2 regions of the Sporosarcina sp. P16b genome follow, and region 1 is predicted to be linked to the other one. Evidence: riboswitches for the same ligand, from Rfam matches in the RefSeq annotation. Region 1 holds a riboswitch; the other holds the start of a gene.
What was found. Region 1 has a riboswitch for FMN ahead of CSV77_RS01670 (ECF transporter S component). Riboswitches for the same ligand answer to the same signal wherever they lie in the genome.
Positions count from the first base shown of each region.

Region 2: another riboswitch for FMN. It lies ahead of ribD (bifunctional diaminohydroxyphosphoribosylaminopyrimidine deaminase/5-amino-6-(5-phosphoribosylamino)uracil reductase RibD); the one in region 1 lies ahead of CSV77_RS01670 (ECF transporter S component).

Region 1 is NZ_PDYO01000001.1:330,990-342,287, forward strand. It holds gene ccsB (c-type cytochrome biogenesis protein CcsB) at 1-837, shown strand, start outside; gene CSV77_RS01650 (response regulator transcription factor) at 942-1,661, shown strand; gene CSV77_RS01655 (ATP-binding protein) at 1,658-3,448, shown strand; gene CSV77_RS01660 (RNA polymerase sigma factor SigX) at 3,494-4,021, shown strand; gene CSV77_RS01665 (hypothetical protein) at 4,023-5,222, shown strand; FMN riboswitch at 5,295-5,429, shown strand; gene CSV77_RS01670 (ECF transporter S component) at 5,620-6,201, shown strand; gene CSV77_RS01675 (ferredoxin) at 6,574-6,831, opposite strand; gene CSV77_RS01680 (YpbB family protein) at 6,945-7,973, shown strand; gene CSV77_RS01685 (RecQ family ATP-dependent DNA helicase) at 7,973-9,412, shown strand; gene CSV77_RS01690 (hypothetical protein) at 9,561-9,866, shown strand; gene CSV77_RS01695 (metallophosphoesterase) at 9,974-10,738, shown strand; gene CSV77_RS01700 (YpdA family putative bacillithiol disulfide reductase) at 10,767-11,298, shown strand, end outside.
Region 2 is NZ_PDYO01000002.1:511,270-522,567, forward strand. It holds gene metE (5-methyltetrahydropteroyltriglutamate--homocysteine S-methyltransferase) at 1-2,136, shown strand, start outside; gene ribH (6,7-dimethyl-8-ribityllumazine synthase) at 2,419-2,886, opposite strand; gene CSV77_RS05590 (bifunctional 3,4-dihydroxy-2-butanone-4-phosphate synthase/GTP cyclohydrolase II) at 2,900-4,093, opposite strand; gene ribE (riboflavin synthase) at 4,108-4,752, opposite strand; gene ribD (bifunctional diaminohydroxyphosphoribosylaminopyrimidine deaminase/5-amino-6-(5-phosphoribosylamino)uracil reductase RibD) at 4,756-5,844, opposite strand; FMN riboswitch at 5,990-6,138, opposite strand; gene menC (o-succinylbenzoate synthase) at 6,196-7,308, opposite strand; gene CSV77_RS05610 (GNAT family N-acetyltransferase) at 7,322-8,140, opposite strand; gene CSV77_RS05615 (M20 peptidase aminoacylase family protein) at 8,152-9,279, opposite strand; gene cyoE (heme o synthase) at 9,416-10,327, opposite strand; gene CSV77_RS05625 (ABC transporter substrate-binding protein) at 10,867-11,298, shown strand, end outside.

The sequences.
Region 1 (11,298 bases):
TCATATGCAACGATGTTCCCAACGGAAGTCACCCCACTAATTCCCGCACTTCAAAGTAAATGGTTGTTCATTCACGTAATTACGACGGTTATTGGTGAATCGATCCTGGCGATCAGTGCGATAGCGGGTCTTGTATTCTTAGTGAAGAATATCGATATGACAAAAAAATCTAAATCACGCTTTTGGATAGAAGCGGTTATGTATACGTTAGTTCTAGTTCTTGGTTTTGTTGTATCTTCAACGACTTTCAACGTCATGAACTATGAAGCAGAATTCACGTATATAGATAAAGATGAGGCACCAGCGGAAATTACGTATCACATACCTCCATTATTCGGAATGAATGAGTATGAAGCTATGACACCGGAGAAAATGACACCTTGGGTTGAATTGCCTCCGATTATCAATGCACAAAAACTGTCTTCTCTTGTTTGGTCTATAGCTGTAGGGTCAGTGCTTTATGTATTATTACGCCTAATTGCACGCAAGCCTCTTGCCGCGGTATTCCAACCGTTAGCGAAGAAGGCGAATTCTCAACTGATGGATGAAATTGGCTATCGTGCTGTATTGATTGGTTTTCCAGTCTTTACGCTCGGTGCGTTGATATTCGCCATGATTTGGGCACATGAAGCCTGGTCACGATTCTGGGGTTGGGATCCGAAAGAAGTGTGGGCACTCATTACATGGTTGTTCTATGCTGCATTCCTTCACTTGCGTTTATCAAAAGGTTGGGAAGGTAAAAAGTCTGCATGGCTTGCTGTCATCGGATTTGTTATCATCATGTTTAACTTAATTGCTGTAAATTTAATTATTGCAGGTTTACACTCATACGCATAATCTTCGACTGCATGACTTTCATTGTCATGCAGTCTTTTTATTTCTTTTTATAGGTCAGTAATTGTACAATGGTGTTAGAAGGTTGTCGAAAGGGGTAATGAATTGTGGAAGAAACTGTGAAGCTCTTAGTGGTGGATGACGAGGATCGCATTCGTCGCCTGTTGAATATGTATTTATCTAGGGAAGGTTATGAAATTGAAGAAGCGGTCGATGGAGCCGATGCTTTAGAAAAAGTGTTTGCTGGACAATACGATTGTATACTGCTCGACGTGATGATGCCTGAGAAAGATGGCATGGAAGTATTAGCTGAACTGCGTGAAAATAAAATTATGACACCTGTTATTTTATTGACAGCAAAAGGTGAAGAAGCAGACCGTGTAAGCGGGTTTGAAAGCGGTGCAGATGATTACATCGTGAAACCATTCAGCCCAAGAGAAGTAGTCTTACGCGTAAAAGCTATGCTCAGACGTTCAGTTGCATTTCCGAATGTATCGTCTAACACAACATCGAAAGACTTAGTCGTCTTCCCGCAGCTGACGATCGATCATGACGCTCACCGTGTCACAGCTGAAGGTAAAGAAGTTAATTTAACACCGAAAGAATATGAGTTATTATATTTCCTAGCGAAATCACCGGACAAAGTATTCGATCGTGAACAATTACTAAAAGAAGTATGGCATTACGAATTCTTTGGAGATTTGCGTACAGTGGATACGCATGTCAAACGGCTACGTGAAAAATTGAGCCGTGTTTCAGAAAGGGCAGCGAAAATGATTGTCACCGTTTGGGGTGTCGGATATAAGTTCGAGGTTCCAAACGAATGATGAGAATATGGAATTCAATTGTCGGGAAGCTATGGGCCACCATATTGCTTCTCGTTTCCTTTGTCTTGTTTATCGTGACACTGTTCCTACTCGAGTTTCTAGATAATTTCCATACAAAACAAGCAGAAGAATCTTTGCAAAGGGAAGCAGCCACCATCAGTAAAATTGTCAATGATCAGAGCGGACAAACGGCCGATTCCATGCACCAAATTATAGAGGATATTCTCGACATGGAGACGAATGCCATTGTAGTGGATCAACAAGGTGATATTTTGTATTCATTTCATACGTCCTCAAGTAAAGAGGAGATTGAAGATAAATTGCTGTCCGAAAGCAGTTTATATGAGTTACCGGAACTTGGGAAGCAAAAAATGAAAGAAATGATATTGCCTTCATTGACTGAGCAAGACGTCATGGAGCAATTTTTGATTCTATCCTATCCATTCGAACAAGCTAGCGGTGAGCAAGCGAGTGTACTCATGTATCAAAGCCTCGATGCCGTGCACCGTACGACGAAAAGTACAACCAATATTGTCTTCCTCTCCGCATTCATCGCGTTTATTTTGACTACATTCTTTGCATTTTTCTTATCTACGCGGATTACCTTGCCATTGCGTAAGATGAAACAAGCGGCGTTTGAGTTGTCTAAAGGAAATTTCGATACACATTTACCTGTTGCGCAAAAAGACGAAATTGGTCAGTTAGCAACTGCATTCAATCAGATGGGACGTCAACTAAAATATAATATTGAATTGATTAAGCAGGAGAAAGAACAGCTTTCTAGCATTCTTACATCTATGACAGATGCAGTCGTGACGTTTAATCAAGATTATTCAATTCTTTTGAAAAACCCGCAAGCTGAGTTACTGTTGAAGAAATGGTATGGTTACAATCAGAAAAGTCATCATCCATTGCCTAAAGATGTTTTCCATATGCTTGAGCATGCCATTTCATTCGCAGAGGAAGTGGAAGACGAGTTGGAATTGGGCGGACAGTTTTATGTGATCTCTATTAGCCCTTTATACAGTGAAAATAGTATCCGGGGAGCGGTGGCAGTATTTCGTGATATGACGGAACAACATAAACTGGATAAATTACGTTCGGATTTCATCGCTAACGTATCGCATGAATTACGAACACCCATTTCGATGTTGCAAGGATATAGTGAAGCCATCATAGATGATGTAGTGAGCAGTGAAGAAGAACGTATGGAAATGGTCCAGATTATTCATGATGAATCCAAGCGTATGAGCCGCCTCGTCACGGATTTGTTGAATTTAGCAAGAATGGAGTCAGGCTATATTCAATTGAATAAAAGCCCCCTATCAATTGTGGAGTTTTTAGAACGTATAGTGACAAAGTTCTCACAAGTGGCAAAAGACGCGAAAGTGGACTTGTCTTTGAAAACAGATGAGTTGAATACCCTAATAATAACGGCTGATGAAGATCGTCTGGAGCAAGTATTCACTAATTTGATCGACAATGCCATTCGTCATACTCCGGACGGTGGAGCCGTGACGCTATCCGTCTACCGGTCTACCGGAATGCTTGATATAACAGTAGCTGATACAGGTGTCGGTATTCCTGAAAAAGATTTGCCATTTGTTTTTGAGCGTTTCTATAAGGCGGATAAAGCTAGAACAAGAGGAAAAGGCGGTACAGGACTTGGTTTGGCAATCGCAAAAAATATTATGGAAGCCCATAACGGTTCGATTTTAGCGACACGTGGAGATGAAAAAGGAACCATCTTTATTTGTTCACTACCATTTGAAGCATTAAACACATGAAACTTCTCTTAGATTGAAACGACTACTATAGAGCGAGGGGATTGAATGGATGACTCCGTTTTTCAACGATTATATGAAGACTATAACCGTGACGTATTCAACTTCCTCACTTATTTGACTCGCAATCGGGAGGTAGCGGAAGATTTGATGCACGAGGTATATGTGCGTGTTCTCAAATCATACGGCCGTTTTGAAGGGAAGAGTTCTGAGAAAACTTGGTTATTTGCGATTGCGAAAAATGTCTCCATCGACTTTTTCCGAAAACAATCGACCAGCATGAAACATACAAATATTCATTTCAATTGGGAAACAGAGCAATTAATTTCAATAGACCACTCGCCCGAACATTTAGTGGAAGCGGGCGAAGAGCAGAAACAAGTGCTTGAAGCGTTACACACATGTACGGGTGATCAGAAAATGGTCATCCTTATGCGGTTCTTCCAGGATCTATCGATTGCTGAAACGGCTGAGGTTTTAAGCTGGACCGAAAGCAAAGTGAAAACAACACAACATCGGGCAATCAAAGCATTAAAGGCGAAATTGGAAGCAGGTTCGGTCAGGGAGGATAGATGACATGAGCAGAGATAAATGGAATGAAGACAATCTCGAGAAACGTTTACGTGACATGCCGGTCGTGAAAGATCAGCGTTCTAAAGATGAGATTATGCAGCGGTTAAAAAGTGATTCAAGACTCTCTGGAGCGAATCAGCCTATAAAAAAGCCTTTCAAACCTAAATGGTCTTCACTTATTGCAATTGTTGCAGCGATTTTATTGCTCACCATCATCCTGCCGGTATTCATTCAACAGAATAATGAAGTATCACTGGATAAAGCAACGACGGAAGATTCAGCTGATGCTATTAAGATGGAGAGTAATGAAGAAATGCAATCGAGCGAAGCAAGTGATGCATCTGTGTTTACAAGACAGGTCACAGCACCACTGTCGTACGCGGCCTATCCTGCTAATGTCGTGGATCACACAGCGTTTCATATTGGCCTTGTCACCGATCAGGCGACCGTTGTTCCAGTTACGTTCCTACTACCGAATGAAAGCTTGCATGAACGCTTAGGAGGCTCTTCGGATGCAGTGACACTTTATAACGAGTATGCAAATAAAATAGATGAAGAGGCGCTTGGATTTATAGAATATCATCCTTATAAAGCGATCATTTCTTCACATGGTCATCAAGTTCAAATGAAGTTTGCCACAGATCATACTTATGACGTGTCGAGTGCGACACTTGAGATGTTAAATTTGTCTCTACTAGATACGTTTCAAGGATATGATGAAATCGTGTGGCTACAAGAAGATGCTTCTGCAATTACATTGGATCAAGTAGGTCAAGTAGAGGAACCGATCACTTTGTTAGGTACGGTTTCGCATCAAGCATACTATCGATACATGAAGTCAGATGGGGAAGTAGTACTGTCCACTAATTTCGGCAAAACTTCCCTTACGGTAGAGCAAGCATTGATTGACATGAAAAAGTCACCGAATGATATGTATTCGACTGTGGTCCCTGAAGGAATTGACTTCACGGTTAAAGTAGAAAAAGATATGGTTAACGTGAAATTCACTGAAGTACTTGATTTAGAAAAGATGCAACAAGAAGAAGCGCTGCAATTAATAGAAGGCATCTTGATGACAGCGGCAAGTTTCGATAACTACGTAAAATTCGAACGAGTCGTACAAGAACAATGGATGAGATTTGATTTCACTCAGCCATTGGAAAAACCCATTGGTGTAAATCCAAAGTATTTAATTAACGAATAATTCTGTTTTGTAAACTTGTGAAGTTTACAAAACAGTTTTTTTGCGTTATAATAGGTTCATAACTAAATATTGATTCATCTTCGGGGCAGGGTGTAATTCCCGACCGGCGGAAATGAAGTAGAATACTACTTTTAGCCCGCGAGCTTAACAGCTGATTCTGGTGAGATTCCGGAGCCGACAGTATAGTCTGGATGGGAGAAGGTGAAGGTGCAGCCATCTTTTTGTGTACGCAAAAGTGGTGCTTGTTACCTGACGGATAAGTTTGTGTGATTTATCTGTTCTTAACAGTGCATTTTATTCTCCCTAAAGCATAATTTGCTTTAGGGATTTTTAGCGGAACAATGGATGAGCCAGCCTTTCCTCTTTTGAAGTGAATCGCAAAAGGAGAGAGGAACAAATGAATAATAAGAAGTTACGTAAGCTAATTTTGGTGGCTATTTTGGGAAGTATTTCAACTGTGTTAATGCAGTTCAACTTTCCAATCCCGGCAATGCCTGGATTTTTGAAGATCGATTTCAGTGAGATTCCTGCTGTACTGGCTATCATGACAATGGGACCTGTTGCAGGTATAGGCGTAGAGTTATTGAAAAACGTCATGCATTGGTTCTTATCAGGAAGTCCAACAGGCGTACCGGTAGGGGAAGTCGCAAACTTTGTGACAGGTGTATTATTTATTATGCCAATCTACTGGATCTTTATGAAGTATCGTTCAGCTAAAGGTCTTGCATCAGGTTTGATCGCAGGTACAGTAGCGATGGCAGTAGGTATGAGCATATTAAATTACTTAGTGTTCTTGCCGATGTACACATATTTCCTAGGTATGCCAGCAGTTACAGGAGATTCGCTGTATCAGATAATCGTATTGGGGATCTTACCGTTCAACTTAATCAAAGGCGTAATGCTATTAGTCATCACGTTGATGTTATATAGAAGCATGGAGAAGTGGATTAATCAGCAACAAAAGAAATTATCGTTCTAAACAAATAAACGCCAGTCATCCTGAATATACGGGAGGCTGGCGTTTTTACTGTAAATAGAGGATTGGCAAGTGAGTACGAAGGAGTGAAAGCGCCACCTGAAGACGCTTTCCGAAAGAGCAAGCTGGGGTCGACCGAGTTTTTTGACCGAAACTTACGTTTGTAGTGGATGGACATAGTGCACTCACTTTCTACGGTGGGTTACGCATTGTGCTCTTTGAACGTATTTCAGTGAAAATCCCGATCCCAACATCTCGTCAGTTTATTCTATATACGGGAATTTGTTATGCACTCGCTAACTAGTGGCGGCTATATTTTATTCAACAAGTAAAAAACAACACTTCCATATGGGAGGAAGTGTTGTGAGGACTGAATCAATCTTCATATTTTAATGGATCGCCTTCGAAGGCTTCATCCGCAATTTTAATTGAATCTGTAGGGCAGCCATCGTATGCATCCTCGAGATCCTCCATCAGTTCTTCTGGAACTTCAGTGTTTCCCATGTTATCATCTAAAATAACAAATGCAATTCCCTCATCGTCATAATCATAGATATCCGGCGCAGCAGCTCCGCAGGCCCCGCAGGCTATACACGTATCCTGATCGACAATCGTAAACTTTTTGCTAGACATTTGTCTTTCTCCCTTCTTCCATTCACTCAACCTATTTTGTATCTACTCTATTCTAAAGCTGTTTTCATCACTTTTCAACAAAAATACGCAATTTCTTCAAGGAGGGCGCGCAAATGAGTTTGGATTCAATCTTATTAACGATCTTTCAACGCCTCCATGGTGAACGTTCAGCGCAAGGTGTCTATCATATACTTCGCGGAAAACGGTCAGGGCAGACGTTACAAGACGTTGAATATTATCAAGTTAAATCATACTATGCATTGTTGCCACAATTGACGGCAAGCGAATTCCAGCAAGCGTTAGAGCGAATGCAGGCTGACGGACTGATCTTAATAAATGAACTCGTCTATGTGACAGCAAAAGGTCAGATGGCGACGGGTAGTGAAATGTGGCGATTTAATGGCTGGAATTACCGAGGACGTGAAAGAGAGTTCGGAAGACGGTTGGCCTTGCTAGTACAGACGTTGTCCAATTTACGCAGCGGTGAGACGATGTTCATGCCAATTCAAAAGGAGTTGCCTACCCAGCAATTTATCAAAGGACTTTTACGTAATCAATCAAATAGCATGACTAATCTATCCACATCATTGCGAAAAGAATTGGAACACGCGCTAATTCATTCCTCATTATCAGATTTGCAACGTACGATAGTGACTAGTCGATTGACGGGATACGGGCTTACTGCGTCTACTTGGGAACAGCTGGCGGCTAGTCTAAACGTATCGGCTAAGACTATACAACTTTACTATTTAGAAGCATTACATATCTTGCTCGATTTCCTACTCCAGCAACCGAACATGCCTTTGCTGACAGAATTAGCAGCGGACTGCAGAGTGGACACATATTTGACACAATCTGCTGAACGGACACGGAAACTATTCGAGCGAGGCTATTCGCTGGAGCAAATTGCCTCACTACGAAATTTGAAATTGAGTACTATAGAGGATCATTTCATTGAATTAGCGGCCAATATGGATAACTTTCCATATGAAGAATTTGTAACGAAAGAACAAATGGTTACGGTTTGGCGTCATGTTGAACAGTTGCAGACTAAACGATTGCGTTTGTTGAAACAGCAATGCCCGGAATTGTCGTATTTTCAACTGCGATTAATCATCATCATGGAAAGGAGAGAGAGCTGATGGAACTTCAGAAAGTATTGCATCAAAAGTTTGGTTATGAATCATTTCGACCTGGCCAACAAGAAGTGATTACGGAGTTATTGGCTGGACGAGATACTGTGGCAATTTTTCCAACGGGTATGGGGAAGTCACTTTGCTATCAATTACCCGCCTATATGCTTGATGGAATAGTGATCATCATCTCTCCGCTCGTTGCGTTGATGGAAGATCAAGTGGCCAATTTGAGAAAACATAAAGAAAAACGTGTGGTCGCTATCAATTCATTTTTATCTAGGAAGGAAAAGGAGTTGGCGCTCTCTACTATGGCGCAGTATAAGTTCATTTTCTTATCGCCTGAAATGATGATGCAACAACATGTCCGACAGCTAGTTCAACAACTGCAAATTGCTTTTTTTGTAGTAGATGAAGCTCATTGTATTTCGGAGTGGGGGTTTGACTTTCGGCCAGACTATTTACGGCTAAAAGAACTGTTCTCATTCACAGAAAGAGCACCTGTATTGGCATTAACTGCTACTGCGAATAAAAAGGTAGTAGAAGACATCATCACTTACTTACGCTTAAGAAATCCTCACATACAACGACAGCCGATGGATCGTCCTGCTATATCCTATCGTATTGTGCATGTGGATAATGAATCGGCAAAGACTGAGTGGATTAGTGAAAGACTAGCTACGACGATTGGGCCTGGCGTTATTTATGTGGCGTCACGAAAACGTGCGGATGAACTTTCGGCCATAATTCGAGAGAGAGGAATCCCAACAGCAAGTTATCATGGCGGCAAAGAACAGGATGAACGATCCATTATTCAAGAACAATTTATACAAGGTGAGCTCGAGTGGATTTGTGCTACCAATGCATTTGGTATGGGAATTCATAAAGATGATATCCGGCAAGTTATTCATGAACATCTACCTGCTACGCCAAGCGCATACATTCAAGAAGTAGGACGTGCAGGACGTGACGGGGATAAAGCCGCAGTCACTCTTTTGTATAGTGAGCGTGATAGTCAGAAAGTAAAGTTCATAGTTTATGAGGATCTGCCAGATGAACAGCAAATCTTGTATTATCATTCTTTACTGCAATCGGGTACGGGGAGTCAATTGGCTGCCGAGCAAGCTGGACTATCGGAAATAGCTAGTCGTTTACTTGATTATTATTTGGAACAATATGATGTGGAAAATGTTATTCGACAAATCCAACAAATATATCAAGTGAAAGAGAAGCAAATTGCGGAAATGGAGAGCTATGTAAAAAGTGATAGTTGTTTGCGTGAAAAATTGGTACAATTTTTCGGTGAAAATATTTTTCCGGCAGAAAAAGATTGCTGTTCAAACTGTCAAAATCTTGATGATGACTGGCTGATTAAGTCAGAAGCATCAACTAAACAAGAAACTGAAACGTTACAATGGCATGAACGTCTGCACCAGTTATTAGGTTGAAGCAGGCTGTGTGTATTTACATTCTAGACAAAATTCGGCATAATAGAAGAAGATGAGTTTGTGAACGGACGTACTTTTCACGGATGAATAAAGGAATTGCATCATATAATAGCAACAGACATTATGCGGTGTGAAGGAGAAATTAGATATGTTAAACGATCAGTATAAAGTGGATTTTGAACAGCAGCGAAAAGAGATTAAAGAAAAAGTGACTGTCGATAAACTTCCTTCCCGTGCAGAAGTACATGGAAAGAAGAAAGAAGAAAAATATGGCCGTGTGAAAGTCATCAATATTTTTCTGGCGATTTTCACTTTAATACCTATTATTATACTACTCTATGTATTATCGGATCTTTATTCTCCTGATGTTCCAGATCAAGTACCTGTTGAAAAAGTCGAGTTGTCGGTTGGGTTTTATCCGTCTGCAACACATTTCATACATGCCGTTTCCTAAGCGCAGAACAATAGTGGGGATTTTCTTGAAATCTTGCTATACTACTAATGAAAATTACTACACAAAAGCAAAGTAGACGCTTTGCTTTTTTCTATGGGAGTTGACTAATGAAAAAAGTTCGAATAGCGGGATTATCAGTTCTAATATCAGCGATGACTATGCTGACTTATATGTACGCCTTGGCCCATCGGAATCGTGTGCTTACCCATACATTATATAGTACATCGACCCCAACTAATAAATTGAACGTGTTCTTTATTTCAGATATCCATAAACGCAGTATTCCAAAGCGACTGATAGATGATTTGCGTACGCGTTCTATTGACGCAGTTATCGTAGGTGGGGATGTGGCGGAAGGGGGCGTGCCGATTGAGCGAATTGAACGCAATATGCAATTACTCGCTTCAATAGGACCGATTTTTTATATTTTTGGAAATAATGACCAAGAAGTAGGCACAGAAAATATACTACGTGTGATGAAACAAGTTGGTGGCAAAGTGTTGATCAACAGTACTACATCGATACCGAACCATCCAGCTTTCGGCATATGTGGATTGCAAGATCCGAATAACGGGAAAGTAGAGATCGATAAGGCGGTGGATTCTGCAAGCGGTTATGATCACCTGATCCTAGCTGTACATAATCCATCTTTTGTCCGAAAGTTTGAAGAGAATCGACAACCGGATTTATCTGTTGCCGGCCATACACATGGAGGCCAGATTAGACTTGGACCTTTTGGGATGCAAGACCTGGGTTGCTTCGAGACGGTGGGAAACCGCGCGAAATTAATTAGTAACGGCTATGGAACAACAATGGTGCCGTTGCGTTTCGGTGCGAAACCTGAATGTCATGTAGTGGAAGTTCATTACTAGAACGCAAGAAATTAGGAGAGTAGATGTCATGAATTCTGTAGATGCAGTAATTGTCGGGGGCGGTCCATGTGGCTTGTCAGCGGCAATTGAATTGCAAAATATCGGTTTGTCGGTAGTAGTGATCGAAAAAGGAAATATCGTGCATTCGATTTATAATTATCCGACCCACCAAACCTTTTTTAGTTCCAGCATGAAATTATCGATAGGCAAGACGCCATTCATTACAGCTGTAGATAAACCAAAACGTAATGATGCACTCGTGTATTATAGAACCGTTGCACAAATCGAAAACTTGCGGATCAACAGTCATGAGCGAGTGGAAGATATAAATAAGCAGCATGATAAATTTATCGTGACGACGAATAAAGCGGTCTATGATGCGCGATATGTCGTGGTGGCAACAGGTTATTATGATCAACCTAATCGTTTACATGTCGAAGGAGAGAATTTGCCTACTGTCTATCACTACTTCAAAGAAGCGCATCCGTACTTCAATAAAAAAGTGACGGTCATTGGCGGGAAAAATTCTGCCGTTGACGCAGCACTGGAATTACAACGTG
Region 2 (11,298 bases), on a different contig from region 1:
GGGGTTGATTGGATTGCTGTGGGCGACTTCACATTGTATGATCGCGTACTGGATACGTCAGCCATGTTCGGAATCATTCCTTCACGCTATAACTGGAAAGGTGGACAAGTATCCACTTCCACATACTTTTCGATGGCCCGCGGTAATGATGAGGCGGTTGCCTCCGAAATGACAAAATGGTTCAATACAAACTATCACTATATCGTGCCTGAATACGAAGGCCGGCGTTTTGAACTAACGGAAAACAAGCCTCTAGCTGCTTATCGTGAAGCCAAGAGCGAACTGGGTATTGAAGGTAAACCTGTTCTACTAGGCCCCTATACATTACTAAAATTATCCAAAGGGTACGAGGATAAAGATGTACCATCCATTATCCTGCAACTGATACCCCTCTATCAAAAAGTATTACAAGAATTACAGGATGAAGGTGTTCAATGGATCCAAATTGACGAGCCGATTCTATGTACATCAATAAGTTCAGATGAAATGAAGACTGTCACAGAAATTTATTCACAACTGACAAAAAATCTGAGCGGGCTGAATATTCTTCTACAGACATACTTCGATTCAGTTGAACATTATAGAGAAACGATCGCCTTACCTGTTGCGGCTATCGGACTAGATTTCGTCCACGGACGCGAAAGAAATCTAGAGAACTTGAAGCAATATGGTTTCCCAGAAGATAAAATACTTGCGGCAGGAATTGTAGACGGTCGCAACGTATGGCGTTCCAATTTACGTGAAAAACTTACATTGACTGAAAAAATTCAACAGCATGTTACAGCTGATAATTTATGGATTCAACCTTCATGTAGCCTGCTCCACTCACCTGTTACGACTCGCTCGGAACAGAAACTAGATAAAACCATTTTGAACGCGTTAGCATTTGCCGACGAGAAGATTGAAGAAATTAAAGCTATTCAACTAGCAGTACAACATGGATATGAACAAGTTTCTAAGGCATTGGATGACAGTGAAGCAGCATTGACTGCATTTAATTCACTTCCTGCTCGCAATAATAAAGAAGTACGTGAAGCGACTTCGGGAAGTCTTCTATCAGACAGTAAGCGGAATCTTCCATTTGCAAAACGCAAAGTGAAACAACAGGAAAAATTCCAATTACCACTACTTCCGACTACCACCATCGGTAGCTTCCCACAAACACCGGAAGTACGGGCTACACGCAATAAATGGAGAAAAGGCGAAATTACGAATCAACAATATAAAGATTTCGTTCAAGCTGAAATTAAAGAATGGATTGATATTCAAGAAGACTTAGGACTTGATGTATTGGTACACGGCGAATTCGAACGTACAGACATGGTGGAGTATTTCGGGGAAAAGCTTGACGGATTTGTCTTTACTGAAAAAGCATGGGTACAATCCTACGGCTCACGTTGTGTTAAGCCGCCAATTATCTTTGGAGACGTTGCGTTTATTAAACCAATGACTGTAGAAGAATCCATTTATGCAAAATCTCTTACAGGTCATGAAGTAAAAGGAATGCTCACGGGCCCTGTAACCATTTTAAACTGGTCATTCGTTCGTGATGACTTGTCTAGAGAAGAAGTGACAAACCAAATTGCATTGGCTTTGCGTAAGGAGATCGAAGCGCTTGAAGCAGCCGGTATTCATATGATCCAAGTGGACGAGCCAGCACTTCGTGAAGGTCTTCCATTGAAAAGAACCGAATGGAAACACTATCTGGACTGGGCCGTTAATGCATTCCGCGTATCTACTGCATCAGTCGAAGATACAACGCAAATTCATACGCATATGTGCTATTGTGATTTCAATGACTTTATTGAAGCGATTAGCGCGCTGGATGCAGACGTAATCTCCATTGAAACGTCACGTAGTCACGGTGACTTAGTCGAGGCTTTCAATGAATATCATTATGACAAAGGAATCGGTCTAGGTGTCTATGACATTCATAGCCCACGCGTTCCTGCAGTAGAAGAGATGACAGAGATTATTAACAAAGGTCTTGAAGTGCTCGAGCCTTCTCAATTCTGGATCAATCCTGATTGTGGTTTGAAGACGAGAAAGCGTGAAGAAACAGTTGCAGCGTTGAAGAATATGGTGGTTGCAACTGTACAGGCACGCGAAAAGTTAGGCATAGTAGCGGTAAAATAATGAATGTAGGACTGTCTTAGAAATCAATTCGGTTTCTAAGACAGTTTTTTTATTCATAGAGTTTAGAATTGAGTAGTTTGCATGGTGGTAGAAGGAGGATTTACATTTCAGAGGGAACATAGCCACACGAAGTCTCCCCTTTTATGCATCCTTTGCAAGAACAAACGAAGTGTTACGAGCATGCACTTTCATTGCACCTGAATTTGAATTACACATTACAAGAGAGGACGTCCCATGAAGTAAAGTAACTTCGGGGACATCCTCTTTTAACTCCATTACTAATTAGTCGAACTGCTTCGTAAGGTTCGCCATCTCAATAGCAGACACTGCTGCGTCCCAGCCTTTGTTCCCTGCTTTAGTCCCTGCACGCTCGATCGATTGCTCAATCGTATCCGTTGTTAGTACACCGAAAATTACCGGAATACCCGATTGCATGCTTGCTTGTGAAACACCTTTTGCCACTTCATTACAAACAAAGTCAAAATGAGGAGTTGCTCCACGGATGACCGTGCCTAATGTAATGACTGCATCATATTTTTTTGAATCTGCCATTTTCTTTGCAATTAACGAAATTTCGAATGCACCTGGCACCCACGCTATATCTACATCGGCTTCATCTACACCGTGACGTTTGAACGCATCTTGTGCACCTGACAGTAACTTCCCTGTGATAAATTCGTTGAATCGTCCAACGACGATACCTACCTTTAACCCCGTGCCTACTAAATGCCCTTCAAATAAATTACCCATGTTTCATCTCTCCTCATAAAGTTAATAAATGTCCAAGTTTTTCTGCCTTTGTGTGTAGGTACTTTTCGTTCGCTTCATTGAATGGTAGCTGAATCGCAACGCGTTCAACAACTTCCAATTCATAGCCCTTTAAGCCAGCAATTTTCTTTGGGTTATTCGTCAGCAAACGCATTTGCGTAATACCAAGATTCTGTAGAATTTGTGCACCGATACCATAATCACGTAAATCAGCTGCAAATCCGAGTTTTTCATTTGCTTCCACCGTATCAAAACCTTGTTCTTGCAGTTCATAAGCTTTCAGTTTATTGATTAGGCCTATTCCCCTGCCCTCTTGACGCATATACAACAATACACCGCGCCCTTCTTCTTCAATTTGAGAGAGAGCAGCTTGCAGTTGCGGACCACAGTCACAACGGCATGATCCAAAGACGTCGCCTGTCAAGCATTCCGAATGAACTCTTACTAAGACCGGCTCTTCGGTTGTAACGTCTCCTTTTACCAGTGCAACATGTTCTTTTCCTGTCATCGTTTCAGTATAGCCAATCATGCGGAACTCGCCATAATCTGTCGGTAGCTTGATCTCTGCTTCACGTATAACTAATTTCTCTCGTTGTAGACGATAATGAATCAGGTCTTGAATGGTGATGAGTTTCAGATCTAGCTCTTCAGCCATCTGACGTAATTCCGGCACACGCGCCATCGTTCCGTCTTCACTCATGATTTCACAAATTACGCCCGCCGAAGCACTGCCTGCCAGTCGCGCTAAATCGACCGCAGCTTCAGTATGTCCTGTACGTTCTAATACACCGCCTGACTTCGCTACAAGTGGAAATATATGTCCAGGACGTTTGAATTCACCCGCAGTAGCACTTAGGTCCATCATTTTAACGATTGTATCCGCACGTTCAAATGCACTGATCCCAGTATGTGTAGAGCGATGATCGATACTAATCGTAAACGCGGTGCCATGTGAATCCGTATTATTATCGGTCATCATCTGTAATCCTAGTTGGGCGGCTTTTTGTTCTGTTATCGGCACACAAATCAAGCCTCGACCTTTCGTTGCCATGAAGTTGATGATTTCAGGCGTAATACTGTCCGCTAGTGCCACGAAATCGCCTTCATTCTCTCGATCTTCATCATCGACTACGATGACGACTTTACCTTGTTGTAAATCCTCTAATGCTTCTTCGATTGTATGAAACATCTTCATTCACTCCTTCACATAAATCCGTGTTGTTGTAAAAAGTCTTTTGACATCATTTGACCTGCAACTTGTCTTTTTTGCAACATATTCTCAACATATTTAGCGAGCATATCGCATTCGAAGTTGACTATATCTCCTATTTGCTTTTTTGCGATGACTGTCATTTCTTGTGAATGTGGAATCAACGAAATCGTAATATCCGTATCCTTCACTTCAAAGATCGTCAATGAAGTACCATCCAATGCGATAGAGCCTTTATGCAACAGATAGGAGTCATATCCTTGAGGTAATGACAAGCGTATATATAATGCATTATCAACTGTTCGCTTGTCACGAATCGTAGCTATTCCGTCTACGTGCCCTGTGACAAAATGTCCGCCAAACCTACCATTTGCCGCGAGTGCCCGCTCCAAATTCACAGGATCTCCCGTCGCTAATTGTCGTAGTGAAGTAGAGGAAATGGTTTCAGGCATGACGTCCGCTGCAAATTGATCTTTTGTAAAACTCTTTACCGTCAAACAGACACCATTGACTGCGATGCTATCCCCTATTCTCACATCTGTTAAAACAAGGGATGCAGCTATCGTAACCGTCATAGATTGAGCACCTGGTTGTATTTGCTTAACTGAACCAATCTCTTCAATTATTCCTGTAAACATGATTCAATCACCCTCTTTCGGTACCGCTATGATTTTAATGTCTGGACCAATCATCTCTACACTTTCAAAGGTTAAGGGAAACGCTTCATTCATCAATCGGGGATCCAGTCCGCCAATTGGTGTCAAAGATCCAATCCCTCCAAGCAATTTGGGTGCTACATAGCTAATGACTTTCTGCACTGCACGCGCTTTCACAAATGAAGCATTAATAGCTGCTCCACCTTCAACAAGCAACGTCATAACACCACGTCTTCCTAGTTCTAGTAGAATATCTTCTACAATCAACTGGGCTTTTTGCATTCGGATGATCTGGACATGCGGTTTCCTAAGTAACTTTTCACGTGTTAACTCCGCGTATTGCCCGCAAAAAATCCACGTCGGTGCTTCTGCATTTTGAATAACTTGACTAGATTCCGGTGTTCGTAATGATGTATCTAAAATAACTCGAATAGGATGTCGTCCACCTAGGGGCAGTCTGGTGGTAAGAAGAGGATTATCGTGAAGAAGTGTTTGTACACCTACTAAAATTGCATCCTGTGTATGGCGAAGCTGATGGACATCGAGTCGCGCTTGCTCACTCGTCACCCATTTACTATCTCCTTTTGAAGTCGCAATTTTACCGTCTATCGTCATAGCTGTTTTCATTGTCACATGAGGTGTTTTGGTTCTAATAAAATGAAAAAATGGTTGATAAAGTTTTTTAGCGCGTTCAACTGAAACAGATTCGGTTACTTCCACTCCTGCTCCACGAAGTTTCGCAATACCTTTACCCGCTACAAGTGGATTGGGATCCGTTGTCGCAACATAGACATGCTGGATACCCGCTTGAATGATGGCATCAGCACAAGGCGAAGTTTTACCAGTGTGAGAACAAGGTTCAAGCGTTACATACAAATCAGCATCCCTTGCACTCGCTCCCGCCATATCAAGTGCGACTCGTTCCGCATGGCGCTCTCCGGCTTGTAAATGTGCGCCCATTCCAATGATTCGGTTTGCCTTTACTACGACCGCACCTACTGGTGGATTGGGAGAGGTTTGACCTGCCACATTTTCTGCGAGTTGCAAAGCCATTTCCATATAATTCTGATTCATTGAGCAACACTCCAGCTTACGGTATTCCTCTAGTGACATTTCTACATACAAAAAGCCCCGCAAAAGATTATGCGGGGCTTGTAACCATGACTAAATAAACGTTATAAACAATAATGAAAAAATCATTACATGTAGTATATACGCACTGTTCCTTCTCTCATCCAGACTTTAACTGTCGGCTTTGGAGTTTCACCAAATCCACCTTCCGCTTATTTAAAGCATCCGGGTCACGGACTAAGAGCTTGCTAGCTCATCACCGTCGGTAGGGAATTACACCCTGCCCCGAAGGAAACATATTCGATTAACTAAAAGTCTAGCACATATGATGACTAAATAACAATAGTTGAATATTTATTCTGACGAAAACACCCATTTGTCCACTGTAAATCGGTCCAATGCTTCCATATTGGGAATGTACCCAATTCCATCTTCTGACGGGACTGTAATATAACCTTCATGCGCCACAACTTCTGGTGTAATGATGTCATGTTCCCAGTAGCGTGAAGACCCAGCTGTATCGCCCGGGAGCGTGAAATTAGGTAAAGTTGTCAACGCTACGTTATGCGCTCGGCCTATACCCGATTCTAGCATGCCGCCACACCATACATCGATACCTTTCGCTGCACAATAGTCATGAATTTTCTTCGCCTCTGTCAAGCCACCTACTCTACCAATTTTTACGTTAATTATTTTACAACTACCAAGTTCGATAGCTTTACGCGTATCTTCCAACGAATGAATGCTTTCATCTAGACAGATCGGTGTCTGAATGTGTTTTTGCAATTTGGCATGATCGACAATATCATCGGAAGCAAGCGGTTGCTCAATCATCATCAAATTAAACTGATCTAGTTCTTTCAACAACTCTATATCGTCTAACGTATAAGCTGAGTTAGCATCCGCCATTAACGGTACATGAGGGTAGGCTTCTCGAATGACGCGAATCACTTCCACGTCATAACCAGGTTTGATTTTCACTTTGATGCGCTTATATCCTTCATCTATAAAACCTTTAATATTCGCCAATAAGTCTTCAATTTTTTCTTCGATTCCAATACTGATACCCACTTCAATTCGTTGCCGTTTCCCTCCAAGTGCTTCAGCAAGCGTCATATGGTGATGCTTTGCATATACATCCCATATCGCCCCTTCAAGCGTCGCTTTCGCCATATTATTTTTGCGGATATGTCCAAATAAGTCACTTACCTCATCGGGGTGTGTAATTGATTTGCCAAGTACTGCGGGAATCAGGAAATCACGAAGCATGTGAATCGTCGTCTCTGTCGTTTCTTCACTATACCAAGGCGCAGTAAAAGCAACAGATTCCCCCCACCCCTCATGACCGTCCTCGTCTGTGACAGTTGCCAATAGAAAGTCTTTTTGCTGAATCGTACCAAAGCTTGTAGTAAACGGATGTTTCATTGTCATATTCATTCTACGAAGTGTAATTGAGTTGATTTTCATTGAATAAGCTCCTTTAATTTTGCAACGGAATGATGGATCGCTTGCAGAATCGATAGTACTGTACAGACTCTCCTGTTCTCCACACATCGATTAAAGCGAATCCCGCCTCACTCAGTTGCTGAAATATTTTCCTCGTCTTCATTCGCCATTCACAGGCCAATTGCGAGTTGTGTTGCTTGATCAATTGAATATGTTTGGGAACAGGCACTTCTATCGCTTCCGCCTGTATCCATTCATTCGTTTCCGGTAATAGTATAGCTGGGTATAGATCATCACTCAAGCGAATTGAAAAGGGGCGGCTATATAGCAAATTAGGTTGCCATTTCTCCATTACACGCGGACTGTCAATCCACCATGCGACTTGAAAACGATCAGTCGGTAACCCTTTGTTTAACCCATCGTCCATCTTTCCATAACAATCCACTATATAGTCGTAACAGACACCGTATAACTTTGAAGTATTTAAATAGGCGTTGCGACTTTCAAGAGGATCGAATGTCCAAACGATTAATCGATAGCCCATTTCTCGGGCAAGACGTTGTTGTTCTTCTTTTAACAGCTTACCAATGCCTCTCATCTGAAATTCATCATCTACCGCAAGCATATGGGAGCATAGATATATTTGGCCATCTGAATAGCCTGCGAAACTATAGGAATAGCCGACCATACGCTCCTCTAGAAACGCTCCAACAATCAACCCACCATTTTTGACTGCCGTAATGGTCTGATGGACAGGGATTGGTTCCATTCCCCAAATTTGCTTCTCAAGCTTTTGCATAGAATGAATGTCTTCGATAGTCGTCACTTTTCTGACTTCTATATCCTTCCTCATACTGTCACCTTCTATTTTTTAGATTGGAATGTTAATTCGATGGCAGTAGTTAAAATTTCGACTCCTGTTGCCAACGCGTCTTGATTAAATGTCATTTGTGGATGGTGGAGTCCTGGCGTTAAGCCGCATCCCAAACCTAGCATTGTACTTTTGACAGTTGGTCGTTTTACAGAATAGAAGTGAAAATCCTCCCCGCCTGGTGTGACAACAGTACGTGTAGTCTTCTCTTTACCGACCACTTTAGCAATCGCCTGATACATTAGATCTTCTGCTTCAGCATCTACTTCCGCCGCGACCATTTCTGCCATAACTTCATAGTTAATCTCTACATCGTATTGTCTTTCTACTGCTTGAATCACACGTTCCACCTGTTTATATAATTCATCCATCACCACATTTTCCTGGGCCCGTAAATCCAAACTGAATTTAGCATTGCCGGGAATGATATTGGCAGATTCTCCTCCCGCTTGGAACATCGTCATCTTCGCTGTATGTGAAACCATTGGATTACAATGAATGGACTGTAAACCTGCTACCAAAGTAGCCCCGACCTCAATGGCATTCTTTCCTTGATGCGGTCTTGCACCATGTGCTTCTGTTCCCTTTATCGCTCCACTAATCATTTTCGCCGCACCGTGACGTAATGAGGCCGAGGAGTAACCGTCAGCCATTTCATCCGCTGCCCTTACATGAACGCCGTATAAGTAATCGATATCATCGATCAATCCCTGCTCCAAAACAGCTAGCGCACCTTTCCCCTTCTCTTCCGCGGGCTGGAAGAATACTTTTAATGTGCCTTTCTCGGGAATTCCGCGTTCTTTCGCCATAAGCAATGCGCCAATTCCCATTGTCATATGCCCATCATGTCCGCATGAATGATTCGCTTGGTACACACCATCCACTTCTTGCCACAATGCATCTATATCTACACGTAACCCGACTACCGGCTTACCTTCACCGATCGTAACGGATAAACCTGTTATACCGTCGAATAACTTTACATTAAATCCTTCACGCTGAAGAAACTCCTTTAAGTAAGTTGTGGTTTTTGTTTCCTTCCAACTGACTTCCGGATGACTGTGCAAATGCGCAAACACTTCATCTAGTTTCGGCTTCAATAATTGTACTTGCTCCTTCATTCATACCCCTCCTAAAATCCATCTTTCACTGTATATTACGAACTGTTTATTCCTAAATTGTCAAACTCCTCAATAATTCTAGCACAAAAAAGACTTCTCTATCACATCGCGTGAAGGGAAGTCTTTTTCGTATTGATTAAAAAGTCCAAAGAATCATCATGCCGAATAATAGCGTCATGTAATTGACTGAGTACAAGAACATCAAGTTAGCCCATTTATAATCATCTTTTGCATAGAATCCGTATATACTAGCCGCAATATATCCAAGGTTCATCAATGTCGCGATTATAATGAATGTAGTGCCAAACATCGTTAATAAAAACGGTAACGGCAATAAACATAATACATATACTAGCATCTGACGTTTTGTGATGTTAAATCCATAAACGACAGGCAACATCGCTACATTAGCCGCACTATAATCTTTATATTTCTTCATAGCAATCGCAAATGTATGAGGCATTTGCCAAATAAATAGTATAACGACCAAAACTATCGGTACGATATGATCTGCTGGCATAATAGCCGCCCATCCTATGAGGGGGGTAACCGCTCCCGACACACTGCCAATCACTGTATTCAATGTGTATTTACGTTTAGACCACATCGTATAGGGTATTACATACGTAAACCATCCGATAAATGCATAAATCGCCGCTTCTAATGTAGTGAATAATAATAATAACATTCCAATTCCCGATAATATCAAACCAATATTTAATACGGTTTTCAAAGCAAAATGGCCTGTCACAGTCGGACGGTTCTTTGTTCTTTCCATAACCGTATCAATATCAGAATCAAACCAGTTATTCATTACAAGCGCACCTGCGACAAGCAAGGTGCTACCTATCATGGTTAGCAGGAACACCCCCCAGTTGCCCGTGAGTGTCATGCCAGAAAAATATAGTGCCAACCAAAACCCCGTAAATACCGGAAATATATTCGCGATGAGTACAGGTCCTTTAACTAATGATTTAATATCCGAGAAGAAGGTAGACGCTGAGCGGCTTTGAGTAGTACTCGAAACAACATGGGCTTCTTTCGTCATATGGGTCCGTTCTCCTTTTACATTACATTTAAATATCTTTCCATTCGTATATATAACTATATCATTTTCTTAAAAGTAAAATCAAAAAATCATGACAATTCCTTAGAAACTGTTACAAAGATTTGTCCGAAGTGCATAAATAAACCTCGCGTACGATAAAACACTTTTGTTATATGTAATCAGCATACCATATAGTATCACTTTCTCCTACTATTCGACAAAGCATGAGCCTATACCCCTCATAGGTTATCACCTAAGTTTACTCACCACGACCAATCTAACAACATTTACTTTTTTCATTACAAAAAACTCTAATAATCTATTTAAAATTGCATAAAGTTACAAGTTATCTAAATAATTAAATTGATATTAATTTAATTATCCTGTAAACTCGTGTAATAGTATCGCGAAAAAATGATTATTTTCCCTCGATATCTTCAACTATCTACATATTTTTTCTTGTGGTTTCTTTTAAGATATTCAAGCAAAAAAACAGCATTCCGTGATGAAAAAATTATAAAGAGAAAGGATTTGATTTTTTGAGAAAGTTTATGTTGTTTTTATCCATTCTAACAGTAGTACTTTTGACAGCGTGCGGTAACAGTGATAGTAAAGATTCAATAAGTACGATTAAACTGGCAGATGCAGGATGGGATAGTATTCGAATCCACAACAGCATTGCACAGATTATTTTAGAAGAAGGCTATGGCTATGATACGGAAGTAATAAACGGTACTTCTCCTGCAACACTGCAAGCGTTACAACAAGGTGATCTACAAGTTTATACAGAAGTTTGGTCTGATAACTTGGGTGAGGCGTATACAAAGGCAGTCGACAGCGGAGATATCGAAACAGTTTCAACAAACTTCGACGATAACTCTCAAGGCCTGTATGTTCCTACATACGTAATTAAAGGCGATCCAGAGCGTAACATCGAAGCGGTAGCTCCTGATTTGAAAACAATAAAAGAC